DNA from 2 places in the Streptomyces sp. NPDC000404 genome. Region 1 is predicted to be linked to the other one. Evidence: riboswitches for the same ligand, from Rfam matches in the RefSeq annotation. Region 1 holds a riboswitch; the other holds the start of a gene.
What was found. A riboswitch is a leader RNA that binds a small molecule or an ion and turns the genes downstream of it on or off. The one in region 1 is predicted to bind S-adenosylmethionine.

Region 1 (7,073 bases):
TTCTTCCTGGTCTTCGGTGTCATCTCGGTGATCGCGGCCATCGCGAGCATCAACCCGGTGTGGGCCATCGGCCCGTACCGCCCGGACCAGGTGTCCACCGGCGCCCAGCCCGACTGGTACATGGGCTTCGCCGAGGGTCTCGTCCGTGTGATGCCGGGCTGGGAGTGGGACTTCTGGGGTCACACCATCAACTTCGGTGTGCTGATCCCGATCCTGATCTTCCCGCTGGTGCTGGTGGCCATCGCGGTCTACCCGTTCATCGAGTCGTGGGTGCGGGGTGACAAGCGCGAGCACCACATCCTGGACCGTCCGCGCAACGCCCCGACCCGTACCGGCTTCGGTGTGGCCTGGCTGGTCGCGTACTTCGTGATGCTGATCGGTGGCGGTAACGACCTGTGGGCGACCCACTTCCACCTGTCGATCAACTCGATCACCTGGTTCGTGCGCATCGCGTTCTTCGTCGGTCCGGTGCTGGCGTTCATCGCCACCAAGCGGATCTGCCTGGGGCTGCAGCGCCGCGACAAGGACAAGGTGCTGCACGGCCGCGAGTCGGGCATCATCAAGCGCCTGCCGCACGGTGAGTTCATCGAGGTCCACGAGCCGCTCACCCAGGAGCAGCTGCACGTCCTCACCCAGCACGAGCAGCCCGCTCCGCTGGAGCTGGAGCCCGAGGTCGACGAGAACGGCGTCGAGCGCAAGGCCACGCGGTCGCAGAAGCTGCGTGCCAAGCTCTCGAAGGCGTACTACGGCGAGGACAACGTCATCCCGAAGCCGACCGTCGAGGAGTACAAGGAGATCAGCAGCGGCCACGGCCACCACTGATCACCGAGCCGCCGTGAGGGCACGGCGGTTGTGAGACGCCACCCAGAGGGCCCCGTCCGGACACCGGACGGGGCCCTCCGGCATGTCCGCGGCTCGATAGGGTTTACCTCATACGCAGGCACGAACCAGGAGTGTGGACCATGAACGTTGCGACCCCGGCAGGCGGCGACAGCGTGGCGGCCCACACCTGGCCGGGCGTCCTGAACGCCCTGCTCGACGGCCATGACCTCGCCGCCGACGACACCGCCTGGGCGATGGACCGGATCATGCGGGGCGAGGCCACCGACGCGCAGATCGCCGGGTTCGCGGTGGCGCTGCGCGCCAAGGGCGAGACCGTCGCGGAGATCTCCGGGCTGGTGCGCGCGATGTACGCGCACGCCCGGCTGATCGAGGTGCCGGGCCCCGGCGTGGACATCGTCGGCACCGGCGGCGACGGCGCCAAGACCGTCAACATCTCCACGATGTCCTCGATCGTGGTGGCCGGCACGGGCGCGAAGGTGATCAAGCACGGCAACCGCGCCGCGTCGTCGGCGAGCGGCTCCTCCGACGTCCTGGAGAAGCTCGGCGTCCGGCTGAACCTCACCCCGCGGCGCGTCGTCGAGGTCGCCGAGGAGGCGGGCATCACGTTCTGCTTCGCGGTCACCTTCCACCCGGCGCTGCGCCATGTCGCCACCGCCCGCGGGCAGCTGGGCATCCGCACCACCTTCAACGTGCTGGGCCCGCTCACCAACCCGGCGCGGGTGCAGGCGCAGGCGACCGGTGTCGCGGATGCGCGGATGGCGCCGATCCTCGCCGGGGTGCTCGCCGAGCGCGGTTCGTCCGCGCTGGTCTTCCGCGGTGACGACGGGCTGGACGAGCTGACGACGACGGCGACGTCGCGGGTGTGGATCGTGCGGGACGGCGCGGTGCGGGAGGAGACGTTCGACCCGCGGGACGTCGGGATCCCGCTGGTCCCGGTGGAGGCGCTGCGCGGTGCGGATGCGGCGTACAACGCCGAGGTGGCGCGGCGGCTGCTGGACGGGGAGAAGGGCCCGGTCCGCGAGGCGGTGCTGCTGAACTCCGCGGCGGCGCTCGCCGCGCTGGAGCCGACCGCGGCGCCGCTGACCGAGCAGATCCGGGCCGGTATGGAGCGGGCGGCTCAGTCGATCGATTCCGGGGCGGCCAAGCGGGCGCTGGAGCGCTGGGCGGTCGCCAGCAACGCCTGAGCGCGGTACGGCCGTTGCGGGGAATGCGGCGCAATTCCGGTCCGGTTGATCTCAACAACCGGACCGGGCTTGCGCCGCTCCGTTCATATGGCATGATGCTGCGCAGGTCACGAGTGACAGCGATATAGGCCCCGGCCCGCTGTCCGGCAACCCTCCTTCCGTGGCGGGGTGCCCCGGGTGATGACCAGGCCGCAGGCAGCGAGGTCTGCGGCAAGCGCGGATCCCTCGCCAGGGATCCTGGTCCTCAGAGGGAGAACTTCCGTGAACCAGCGAATGCGATAGGGCTGCAAAAGCCCGCTCTCCAGCCTTTCGCTTCCGAAGTAATTCAGCGTCCCACCGCTGCTCTTTCCTGCCTGCCGAATTCCCCGCGCCCCTTCGCGCTTTCGCCTACCCGCGCGCGGTGAATTCGCCTTTCTCTCACGGGAGTTCGCCATGCCTGTCTCCACCCTTGCCGCCGACCGCCCCGTCTGTGACGAACTGGAGGTTCTGGGGCGAGATGTCCAGGTACCGCTGGCCGCCGGCGGCGAGATCGGCTACGCCGCCCTCGACTACGCGGCGAGCGCCCCCGCGCTCCAGCGGGTCTGGGACGACGTGGCCGCCTACGCGCCCTACTACGGCAGCGTGCACCGCGGCGCCGGGTACCTCTCGCAGCTCTCCACCGACCTTTTCGAGAACGCCCGCACCACCGTCGCCGGCTTCCTCGGCTGCCGCGACGACGACCAGGTGATCTTCACCCGCTCCACCACCGACTCCCTCAACCTGCTGGCCGCCGCGCTGCCGCCCGCCACCCGCGTCTTCGTCTTCGAGACCGAGCACCACGCCGCGCTGCTGCCGTGGGAGCAGCGCGACGGCATCGACGTCACCTACCTCGACGCGCCGCGCACCCCCCGCCAGGCCGTCGACACCCTGGAAAAGGCCCTCGCGGCCCGTGCCCCCTACGGACCCGCGTTGGTCTGCGTGACCGGCGCCTCCAACGTCACCGGCGAGATCTGGCCGGTCCAGGAGCTGGCCGCCGCGGCCCACGCCCACGGTGCGCGGATCGTCCTGGACGCCGCCCAGCTGGCGCCGCACCGGCCCGTCGACCTCGCCGGACTCGACGTGGACTGGGTCGCGTTCTCCGGCCACAAGCTGTACGCGCCGTTCGGCTCCGGCGTCCTGGCCGGCCGCGCCGACTGGCTGCGCGAGGCGGACCCGTACCTGGCCGGCGGCGGCGCCAGCCGGACCGTCACGCGCCGCCCCGACGGCGGCGTCGACGTCGCCTGGCACACCACCGCGGCCCGCCACGAGGCCGGTTCGCCCAACGTCATCGGCGCCTACGCGATCGCCTCCGCGTGCCGGGCGCTCACCGACGCGGGCTTCGACACGGTGGTCGCCCGCGAGCAGGAACTCATCGCCCGCGTCCGGAACGGCCTGGCGGATATCCCCGGCGTCCGCGTCCTGTCGCTCTTCGGCGACGACGCGGACCGCGTCGGCGTGCTGTCCTTCGTCGTCGACGGCTGGAACAGCTCGCGCCTCGCGGCGGCGCTGTCCACGGAGTACGGGATCGGCGTCCGCGACGGGCTCTTCTGCGCCCACCCGCTGGTCCGAGCGTTGCTCGGCGGGGCGCCGGATGAGCCCGCCGAGTGCGGTTCGCCTGTGCTTGCGCCCGCGGCGGGCGGGAGCGAGCTGGGCGCCGTCCGCGTCAGCTTCGGTGCCGGTACGCCCGACGAGCACGTCGACCGCTTCGTCCGAGCGGTCCGGGAACTCGTCGCGGCCGGGGCGCGCTAGTCCGCGGCCTGTCCGCTGCCGGTCCGCTGCGCGGTGCCGGGTGCGGTGTGTGGCCTGCGGCCCGTCCGCTGCCCTGCCGCTGCGCGGTGCTTGTGCGGTGCGTTGCTCGCTGTCTGTTTGTTGCGCCTGCGGCGGGCGTGGTCGCTGCGCGAGGCTTTTCGGCTGCGGTGCCGGACCTCCGGACTCCGTCCTGCGGTCCGGCCCCTTCCGTTTGTGGTGGGGGAAAGATGGTGGGGGTACGCCACCGTCGTCGTCTTCTCGCACGTAGGGAAGATGACGACGGTGGCGAACCCCCACCGGCCTTTTACCACCCACCCACGGGAGGGGGACCTCCGGAGGACGGAGTCCGCAGGAGGGCCCCCGCTCCCGACAACCCACGCCCGCCGCAGGCGCAACGGCGCCAAACCCTCACGGCGGGAAAGCCGAAAAACAACGCAGCAGGCGAACCCGCAGGCGAACCGGCGAACCGCCCGCCGCAGGCGTCAGGCGTCAGGCGTCCAGGCCGATCGCGAACGCCGCCTCCAGGTCATGCTGCGAATACGTGCGGAACGCAATGTGCGTCTCGGTGGAGGCGACGCCCGGCACCTTGCTGATGCGGCCGGGGATGACGTCGGCGAGGTCGTCGTGGGCGGCGACGCGGACCATCGCGATGAGGTCGTGCGCGCCGGTGACCGAGTACACCTCGCTGACCCCTTCGAGCGCGGCGATCTGCTCGGCGATCTCCGGGATCTGGTCCACGCTGGTCTTGATGAGCACGATCGACGTGATCACGGCTGGCTCTCTCCCTCGGTCGCCGGTGCATTCCCCCTGGTGACCTCCACAGTAGCGGGCCGGTGGCGGGCCCATGCGTAGAGGAAGCCGAGGGCGAAGCCGATGACGTGGGCGAGGTAGGCGACGCCGGGGCCGGCGGGGTCGCGCTGGGCGGCCAGCCACTGGAGGGCGAACCAGAAGAGCAGCACCACCCAGGCGGGGAAGCGCAGCGGGAGGAAGAAGAGGAAGGGGAAGAGGCTGGTGACGCGGGCGCGGGGGAAGAGGTAGAGGAACGCGCCCAGGACGCCGGAGATGGAGCCGGAGGCGCCGACCAGCGTCTGGCCGGAGGCGGCGTGGGCGGCGGCGTAGCCGAGGAGCGCCAGGTAGCCGGTGACGAGGAAGAAGACGGTGTAGGCCGGGCGGCCCATCCGGGCTTCGGCCATGCCGCCGAAGACGTGCAGGAAGAGGGCGTTGCCGAGCAGGTGCAGCCAGCTGCCGTGGACGAAGAGCGCGGTGAGCGGGGTGAGCCAGGCGGCCGGGTGGCCGGCCCAGAGGTCGCGGGGGATGACGCCCCAGCGTGCGAAGTACGCGGTCTGCGCCTGGAGGAGGGCGTCGCCGGTTCCGTACAGCGGGTTGAGGCCGGATGCGGGGCCGAGGACGAAGAGGGCGCAGCAGACCGCGATGAGGAGGTTCGTCACGGAGTACGCGCCGCGGGCCGGGCGGTCCGGATGGCGGGCGTCCGGTGGGGTGTGCGGCGGCCGGGGCCGGGGGTCTTCGGGCGGTGGCGGAGGCAGGGGCGGCGCCGTCATGAAGGGGATCATGCCGCAATGAGGGGCATTCGGGGCGGACTGCCTCGCCGCGTCCCGCCTCCTGGGCCGTGCCCGCGCGGCCGTGCCGTCAGGCCGTAGGGTTACGGTCGGTACTTTGCGTACTTCCCGCAGTCCGACGGCGCACCGCGTGAGGCCGCAGCATCCGCACCGCACGAGTAGGAAGAAGGACGATCACGATGGCTGTTCCCCTGCCGACGGACCGGACCCGGTGGCGCTGCACCCTGTGCGGCAACCTCACCCGCTTCGACGTGACCCGCACGTCCAAGGTGGTGGAGTACACGCACCTCGATCTGGCCGGGGAGCCGAAGGTCGAGGAGCGCGAGGTGCTCAGCGACGCCGTCGAGTCCGTGCGGTGCCGCTGGTGCAACGCGGTCGACCAGATCGAGCTGGTCGACCGTCCGGGCGCGGACGCCTGAGGATCGGGGCGAGTAGACCGTGGTGGAGCGTCCAGCAGGGGAGCCGGGGGCGAGCGGGGCGGCGTCCGGCGGCGGGGGCGAGGAGGCCTTCGACCGTCCGCTGCCCGAGGGCGTCCGGCGCCGTGTCGTGGCGCTCACCGCGGACGCGTTCGGCGCGCTGACGGTCGCCGAACTCCCGCCGCCGCTGCGGCAGTACGCCCGTTTCACGCCCTCGCGGCGCGCCAAGTTCGCGGGGAACGCGATGGCCGCCGCGCTGGAGAGCGACGCCGTCTTCCGGCAGCGCATCGCGGAGAAGGTCCGCGAGGCGCAGCCGGAGGTCGCCGAGGCGCTGGAGCGGGGCACCGCGCCCGCCGCCGCCGATCCGCTGGACCTCGCGGCGGCGGCGTACGTGCTGCGCCCCGACGGCTGGCCGAAGCTGGTCGCCGCGGCGGGCGAGGAGGCGCAGCGGGCCCGCGCCGAGCGGGCGGGCGAGGAGGCCGAGCGGGAGCTGGCCCGGTTGCGTGAGGAGCTGGCGCGGGCCCGTGCGGACGCCCGCGCCGACGCCGACCGGGTGCGCGCCGAGCTGGACGCCGTCCGCAAGGAGAACGACGCGCTCCAGCGGAAGCTGCGCAGCGCCCTCAGCGATGTGAAGCGGGGTGCGGCGACGGCCCGTAAGGCGGCGGCGGAGCTGGAGTCGGAGCGGTCCCGGGCGGCGTCCGAGAAGGCGGCGGCCGACAGTGAACTGCGCCGTCTCAAGGCGCGGATCGGGGAGAGCGAGGCGGCGCTGGAGACCAGCCGCCGCGCCGCCCGGGAGGGCCGCAGCGTCGAGGACATGCGGGTGCGGCTGCTGCTGGACACCGTGCTCGACGCGGCTCAGGGGCTGCGCCGGGAGCTGGCGCTGCCGCCCGCCGGGGTGCGGCCCGCCGACACCGTCGAGGCGGTGGAGCCCGGCCGGATGACGCCGAAGGACATCGCCACCCGCGCGCTGTCGGAGACCGATCCGGCCCTGCTGGACCAGCTGCTGGCGCTGCCGCAGGCCCATCTGGTGGTGGACGGCTACAACGTCACCAAGACCGGCTATCCCACGATGCCGCTGGACAAGCAGCGGCTGCGGCTGCTGGGCGGCCTCGCGGTGCTCGCCGCCCAGACCGGTGCGGAGATGACCTGTGTCTTCGACGGTGCGGAGCTGGCGGCGCCGGTGCTGCTCGCGCCGCCGCGCGGGGTGCGGGTGCTGTTCAGCAAACCTGGTGTGACGGCGGACGAGTTGATCCGGCAGCTGGTGCGCGCGGAGCCGGCGGGGCGGC
Region 2 (7,073 bases), on a different contig from region 1:
CGCTCTTCTCGACGCCCTTGCGGACCGGTTGGCGAAATGACCGGTCGGCGGAACGACAGCCGGCGAGATGACCGGCTGCTGACGGGGTGACGGGCGCGGCGCCGGGCCGTCCCCGGCGGCGCGTCAGCCGCCCGTCGCGTCCGCCCCCGCCGCCAACCGCTGGAACGCCGTAGGCATCGGCCGCCCCGGCAGGAACTCCTTGATCAGCCGGGCGCACTCGGCCGCCGGGGTGGCCGTCGTGTCGCAGGTCAGGTCGTAGACGTCGTGGGCGTGGACGCGGGTGAACTGGCGGGCGGCGAGGCCCGGTGGGCGGTCGCCGCGGGCCTCCTCGCGGCGCTCCAGCTCCTCCAGCGCGCAGTGGACGCCGACCAGCACCACGTCCTCGGCGGGGAACAGCGCCAGGCAGTCCCGCAGCCGCCACTCCTCGCTCAGCACATGGTCGACGACCACGTCGTTGCCGCCCGCCGCCATGCCCGCGACGGCCCGGTGGAAACCCATCCAGGTGCGCCGCAGCACCGTCCCCAGCGCCTCCGGGGCGATCTCGCGGCGGGCGCGCATGGCGTGGAAGGCGTCCACGGGCAGATGGAACGCGGGCTCGTCCAGGATCTCCAGCAGCTCCCGCGCGATGCTCGACTTGCCGGAGCTGGAGGTCCCGTTGAGGAAGATGATCCGCCCGCGGCGGGGCGGCGGCGCCTCGCCGTCGGGGAGGAACGGCGGTGCGGCGGCGGGGCGTTCGGCGGACATCGGACTCCTCGGGGCCGGTGGACGCACGCCGGTCGGCGGCCCCTCATGATCCCCGGGGCGCGCCGCGGGAAGGCCTCCGGGTCCGCCCGCACCGCCCCCGGCCCACGCCGACGCCCGGCCTCCGGGCCCCGGACCGCGGGCCCCGCCCTCACCCCCGCAGCGCCGTCAGCTGCTCCGTGAACCACCGGGCCGGCGGCAGCGCCGTGGCCGCGGTGGCCAACCGGGCGGAGCGGGCCGCGCGTTCCTCCCCGGGCATCGACAGCGCCTCGTGCAGCGCGTCGGCCGTCGCGTTGATGTCGTACGGGTTGACGCTCAACGCGTCCTCGCCCAGCTCCTCGTGGGCGCCCGCCTCCCGCGAGAGGACCAGCGCACACCCGGCGTCGGAGACCACCGGGACCTCCTTGGCGACGAGGTTCATCCCGTCCCGGATGGGGTTGACGAGGGCGACGTCCGCGAGGCGGTACGCGGCCAGGGAACGCGCGAAATCGTCCTTGACATGCAGCACCACCGGCTGCCAACCCGGCATGCCGAACGTGGAGTTGATCTCCTCGGCGACGCGCCGCACCTCGGCGGTGTAGTCGCGGTAGACGGCCAGATCCTGGCGGGAGGGGTAGGCGAACGCGACGTGGACGACGCGCTCGCGCCACTCGGGGCGGTCCGTCAGCAGCCGGCGGTAGGCGTGCAGCCCGCGGACGATGTTCTTCGACAGCTCCGTGCGGTCCACCCGCACGATCGTGCGGCGCCGACCCGGCCCGTCCCCGCCGCCGATCTGCGCGCGCAGCGCCGTCAGCCGCTCCTCGACGTCCGGGCGGTGCGCCCGCTCCCGCAGGAACTCCGCGTCCGCGCCCAGACCGTGCACCCCGATCCGGGTGGTGTGCGGCGTCCGGCCCGGGGGCGCGGTGACCACGTGCGGCGCCTCGCTGTCCGAATGGTGGACGGCGCACCGGGTCTCCAGGGTGGCCGTGCAGCACGCCACGAACGCCGCCGCCCACCGCTCGGTCAAAAAGCCCGCCCGGTCCGCGCCGAGCATCCCCCGGATCAGCCGCTCCCGGATGTCGTCGGGCAGCAGCGCGAAGTACTCCGGCGGCGCCCACGGCGTGTGCGAGAAGTGCCCGATCCGCAGGTCGGGGCGGCGCTCGCGGAGCATCCCGGGGGCCAGCGCCAGGTGGTAGTCCTGGATCAGCACCGCCGCGCCCGGCGCCGCCGCCCGGTCCAGCGCCTGCGCGAACGCCGCGTTGTACGCCTCGTACGCCGTCCACTGCCCCCGGAACTCCGTGTCGAACGACGGCTCCAGCGGCGTCTGGTAGAGCATGTGGTGGACGAACCAGAGCACCGAATTGGCGATGCCGTTGTAGGCAGCGGCGTGTGTCTCCGCCGGGATGTCCAGCATCCGGACGCGCTGTCCACCGGTATCGGCCACCGGAAGCTCACCGTCCGCGCGCCGCACCGCCTCCCGGTCGCCGTCGCCCAGCGCCGCGCACACCCACACCGCGTCCGTCTCCGGACCGATCGCCGACAGCCCCGAGACCAGCCCGCCGCCGCCCCGCTTCGCGCTCAGCGCGCCGCCCGCGCCGACGGCGTACGAGACCGGGCCGCGGTTGGACGCGACGAGCACCTCGGCGCCGCGCCCCGCGGCGGGCGTCCGGGCAGGGGTGGTACCGCTGTGTTCGGAGGCCATGCCGCGACCCTAGCCCGCACCGGATCGGCGCACACGTACGAATGAGGCCAAGGGAGGGACACCCGCCGCTCCACCGGCCCAGCCCGCGGAGAACTCAGGCCGCCCGGCTCTCCGCGTACTCCGGAACGTCCGCCATCGGGGGCCGCTCCTCGGTGTCGACATCGCTCGTCCGGGGGACGAATCCGCTCTCGCCGCGCACGAACTGCGTCAGCCGCGGCCGTACCAAGTGGCCGCGCGCCAGCCGGAGTTGGGCGGTGCGGTAGATCGCCGCGGCCATCCGGCCCAGCGCCTGACCGTCCTGGTGGCGGTGTTTGCGCACCCCGACGTCCACCTGCGCGAGCGCGTCCAGACCGGCCGTGTGCAACGCGTCGACCAGCAGCCCCAGCTCGACGCCGTAACCGACCGGGAACGGCAGCCGCTCCAGCAGCGAACGCCGCGCCGCGTACTCCCCGCCCAGCGGCTGCACGAACCCGGCCAGCTGCGGCCAGTGGAGGTTGAGCAGCGGCCGGGCGACCAGCTCGGTGACCCGTCCGCCCTGGCCCGGACCGCCCCCGGGCGCGCCGCCGGTCTCCAGCGGCCGGTCGTACATCGCCTTGACGAACTGCACGTCCGGGTCGGTCAGCAGCGGCCCGACGATCCCGGAGACGAACGTCGGCGAGAACTCCCGCAGGTCCGCGTCGACGAAGCAGACGATGTCGCCGCGGGTGACCAGCAGCGACCGCCACAGCACCTCGCCCTTGCCGGGCACCGCCGGCAGCCGCGGCAGCACCGCGTCCCGCGCCACCACCCGCGCCCCGGCGGCCGCCGCGACCTCGGCCGTCCGGTCCGTGGACCCGGAATCGAGCACCACCAGTTCGTCGACGAGCGGCACCTCCTCGGTCATCAGGGCGGCGCGGATGGCCGTGACGATCGTGCCGACCGTCGCCTCCTCGTCGAGCGCGGGCAGCACGACGCTGACCGTGCGGCCGCTGAGCCGTTTGGCCTCCAGCAGCTGCGGCAGCGGCCGGTCCTCCGCCGACCAGGAGCGACGTCCCAGCCAGCGCTCCACCTCTTCCAGCACGTCTACGACTCCTCGGTGCGCGCCGTCTCGGCGGCGCATGTGATCCATCTCGCGGTTCGGACGACTCTCACCACTGTCAGTGCCGTCGGTTACAGTCTTGAACAACGCGGACGACCGTCGCATGCCGGGGGTCACCGCACCACAAACGCCTGGGTTTTCCCAGCGCCATACCGCTCATCCAGAGGGGCAGAGGGACACGGCCCGTTGAAGCCCCGGCAACCCTCCAGCCGGTCTCGACCGCATCGCGCGGCGCGAGGCTCCCGGCTAGGGAAGGTGCCAAATCCGTCTCGTGGCGAGATGCGTCGCGAGGAAGATGAGGAGAAAGGGCCTCGCCTCCATGGCTGCGCAAGCTGTTGAAGTTACCGAAAACGCTTCCTCCGTCACTCTGGGTCCCGCCGCAGGTCTCTCCTGTCGCGAATGCGGGGAGCGTTTCCCGCTCGGCCCGATCTTCGCCTGCGCGACCTGCTTCGGTCCGCTGGAGGTGGCGTACGAGCTGCCGGGCGGTGACCCGGAAGCCCTGCGGAAGCAGATCGAGGCCGGTCCCCACAACATCTGGCGGTACGCACCGCTGCTGCCCGTCCCCGCGGACGTGGCCGGGAAGCCGAATCTCAACCCCGGCTTCACCAAGCTCGTCAAGGCCGACAACCTCGCCCGTGAGCTGGGCGTCACCGGCGGCCTCTACGTCAAGGACGACTCCGGCAACCCGACGCACTCCTTCAAGGACCGGGTCGTCGCCATCGCGGTCGAGGCGGCGCGCGCCTTCGGCTTCACCACCCTCTCCTGCTCCTCGACCGGCAACCTCGCCGGTGCCGTCGGCGCCGCCGCCCGCCGCGCCGGATTCCGCTCCTGCGTCTTCATCCCGCACGACCTGGAGGCGGGCAAGGTCGTCATGGCCGCGGTCTACGGCGGCGACCTCGTCGGCATCGAGGGCAACTACGACGACGTCAACCGCTTCTGCTCCGAGCTGATCGGCGACCCGCTCGGCGAGGGCTGGGGCTTCGTCAACGTCAACCTCCGCCCCTATTACGGCGAGGGCTCCAAGACGCTGGCGTACGAGATCTGCGAACAGCTCGGCTGGCGGCTGCCGGACCAGATCGTCATCCCGGTGGCCTCCGGCTCCCAGCTCACCAAGATCGACAAGGGACTGAAGGAGCTGATCACCCTCGGCCTCGTCGAGGACCGGCCCTACAGGATCTACGGCGCCCAGGCCGAGGGCTGCTCCCCGGTGTCGACGGCGTTCAAGGCCGGCCACGACGTGGTCCGCCCGCAGAAGCCGGACACCATCGCCAAGTCCCTGGCGATCGGCAACCCCGCCGACGGGCCGTACGTCCTCGACATCGCACGCCGTACGGGCGGCGCGGTGGAGGATGTCAACGACGAGCAGGTCGTGGACGCGATCAAGCTGCTGGCGCGGACGGAGGGCATCTTCGCGGAGACCGCCGGCGGGGTGACCGTCGGCGTCACCAAGAAGCTCATCGAAGCGGGCCTGCTCGATCCGACCCTGTCCACCGTCATCCTCAACACCGGCGACGGCCTCAAGACGCTTGACGCCGTCGCTCCGACCACCGGCCCCACGGCCACCATCCGCCCGAGCCTGGACGCGTTCCGCTCGGCCGGTCTGGCCGGCTGAACCCCGGTCGTTCCCCCGGCCGGAAACCGGCCGATCCGGTCCGTCCGCCGTCGTCCCGCCCGGGGCGCGGCGGCCGGTTCCGCAGACGTATCCGCAGTCGTTGGAAGGCAGAACCCATGAGCGTCAAGGTCCGCATCCCCACCATCCTCCGTACGTACACCGGCGGCGCGTCCGAGGTCAGCGCCGAGGGCGCGACGCTGTCCGAGGTCATCACCGACCTGGAGAAGAACCACCAGGGCATCGCCGCCCGGGTGCTGGACGACGCGGGCAAGCTGCGGCGCTTCGTGAACGTCTACGTCAACGACGACGACGTCCGCTTCGAGCAGGGCCTCCAGACGCCGACGCCGGACGGTGCGGGCGTCTCGATCATCCCGGCGGTGGCCGGCGGCTGCTGACGCCCGCACCGGGACCGGGGGAGCCGTTCCGCCCCGATGGCGAATGGTTCTCGCCATTCCTTTCTCCCGCTGACCGATAATCGCCCCGTCCGGATATCCGGACGGGGCGATTCCGCGTTGTGAAACAGTCCTGCAAAACGCGATACCATTTCGCCGATCCCCTTCTTCTGCTCGTCGAGCGCGGTGTGGCGGCCTTCTGAACGCCCCGGGATCGCGATGAGTTGTGTGCAAAGTGTGTGCGGTGTTTGCGCCCTAAGCTCCTTATGCCCGGCCCGAGTTGCCCGGGAATATGGCCAGTTCTGCGCATATCGCCACTTCTCGCGCCGTCAGAATTCTCGTCCGATTGACCTGTTGCGCTGGGCACCGGTGCGGATACATTCGGCGGCGGTCGACGCGTTCCGGCGCACACCCCACGGGCCATTCGCGGGGTGAGGTCTGACCCGGGTCCGCGGAGTGCGGTCCTGCGAAGGGCCAGTAATAGGGGAGTTAGGCATGGCTCAGGGCACCGTCAAGTGGTTCAACGCGGAGAAGGGGTACGGCTTCATCGCGGTCGACGGTGGTGCGGATGTTTTCGTCCACTACAGCGCGATCCAGATGGACGGCTACCGCACCCTCGAGGAGGGCCAGCGGGTCGATTTCGAGATCTCGCAGGGCCAGAAGGGGCCGCAGGCCGACATGGTCAAGTTGGCGGCCGGCTGAGCGCCGACCGACTGCGCGTCAAGGAGGCCCGCGCCCCGTAGGGGGCGCGGGCCTCCTGTTGTGTGTGGGGCACCCCCTCAACGTGCCCTCCTTGCGGAGGGCGCTTGCGCCCGCCCGTCGCCCGACCACCACCCCTCATCGAGCCTCCCTTCGGAAGGCGCCTTGCACTCAAGGGGGTCGAGTGCTAATCATTGCGTTAGCACTCTCCGAGTGAGAGTGACAGTTTTGGACCGTCGGTGAGGTCCGCAGGCGGGGCGGGAAGGAACCGCTCCAACGGTGGGCCGTCCGTCGCGGGCGCCAGCGCGGTCCGGAGGAAAGAGCCTCCACGCCCCAAAGGCGCGGGAGGTGCCCCCTTCGTCCTGGGAGGACCACTTCACATGGCCAAGATCATCGCGTTCGACGAGGAGGCGCGGCGCGGCCTTGAGCGCGGTATGAACCAGCTCGCCGACGCCGTCAAGGTGACCCTCGGCCCCAAGGGTCGCAACGTCGTCCTGGAGAAGAAGTGGGGCGCCCCCACGATCACCAACGATGGTGTGTCCATCGCCAAGGAGATCGAGCTGGAGGACCCGTACGAGAAGATCGGCGCCGAGCTGGTCAAGGAGGTCGCGAAGAAGACGGACGACGTCGCCGGTGACGGCACGACGACCGCGACCGTCCTCGCCCAGGCGCTGGTCCGTGAGGGTCTGCGCAACGTCGCCGCCGGCGCCAACCCGATGGCCCTCAAGCGCGGCATCGAGACCGCCGTCGAGGCCGTCTCCGCCGCCCTGCTGGAGCAGGCCAAGGACGTGGAGACCAAGGAGCAGATCGCTTCGACCGCCTCCATCTCCGCCGCCGACACCCAGATCGGCGAGCTGATCGCCGAGGCCA

Region 2: another riboswitch for S-adenosylmethionine. It lies ahead of thrC (threonine synthase); the one in region 1 lies ahead of ABT345_RS01500 (aminotransferase class V-fold PLP-dependent enzyme).

What each region holds. Positions count from the first base shown of each region.
Region 1 covers NZ_JBEPDN010000001.1:334,811-341,883, reverse strand. Annotated here, with positions in the region: gene qcrB (cytochrome bc1 complex cytochrome b subunit) at 1-822, shown strand, start outside; gene trpD (anthranilate phosphoribosyltransferase) at 963-2,027, shown strand; SAM riboswitch class IV at 2,133-2,250, shown strand; gene ABT345_RS01500 (aminotransferase class V-fold PLP-dependent enzyme) at 2,460-3,794, shown strand; gene ABT345_RS01495 (Lrp/AsnC family transcriptional regulator) at 4,284-4,565, opposite strand; gene ABT345_RS01490 (rhomboid family intramembrane serine protease) at 4,562-5,353, opposite strand; gene ABT345_RS01485 (hypothetical protein) at 5,551-5,790, shown strand; gene ABT345_RS01480 (NYN domain-containing protein) at 5,810-7,073, shown strand, end outside.
Region 2 covers NZ_JBEPDN010000016.1:152,168-159,240, forward strand. Annotated here, with positions in the region: gene otsB (trehalose-phosphatase) at 1-40, shown strand, start outside; gene ABT345_RS28395 (chloramphenicol phosphotransferase CPT family protein) at 124-744, opposite strand; gene ABT345_RS28400 (alpha,alpha-trehalose-phosphate synthase (UDP-forming)) at 893-2,422, opposite strand; gene ABT345_RS28405 (glucosyl-3-phosphoglycerate synthase) at 2,517-3,482, opposite strand; SAM riboswitch class I at 3,654-3,802, shown strand; gene thrC (threonine synthase) at 3,796-5,112, shown strand; gene ABT345_RS28415 (MoaD/ThiS family protein) at 5,229-5,507, shown strand; gene ABT345_RS28420 (cold-shock protein) at 6,000-6,206, shown strand; gene groL (chaperonin GroEL) at 6,584-7,073, shown strand, end outside.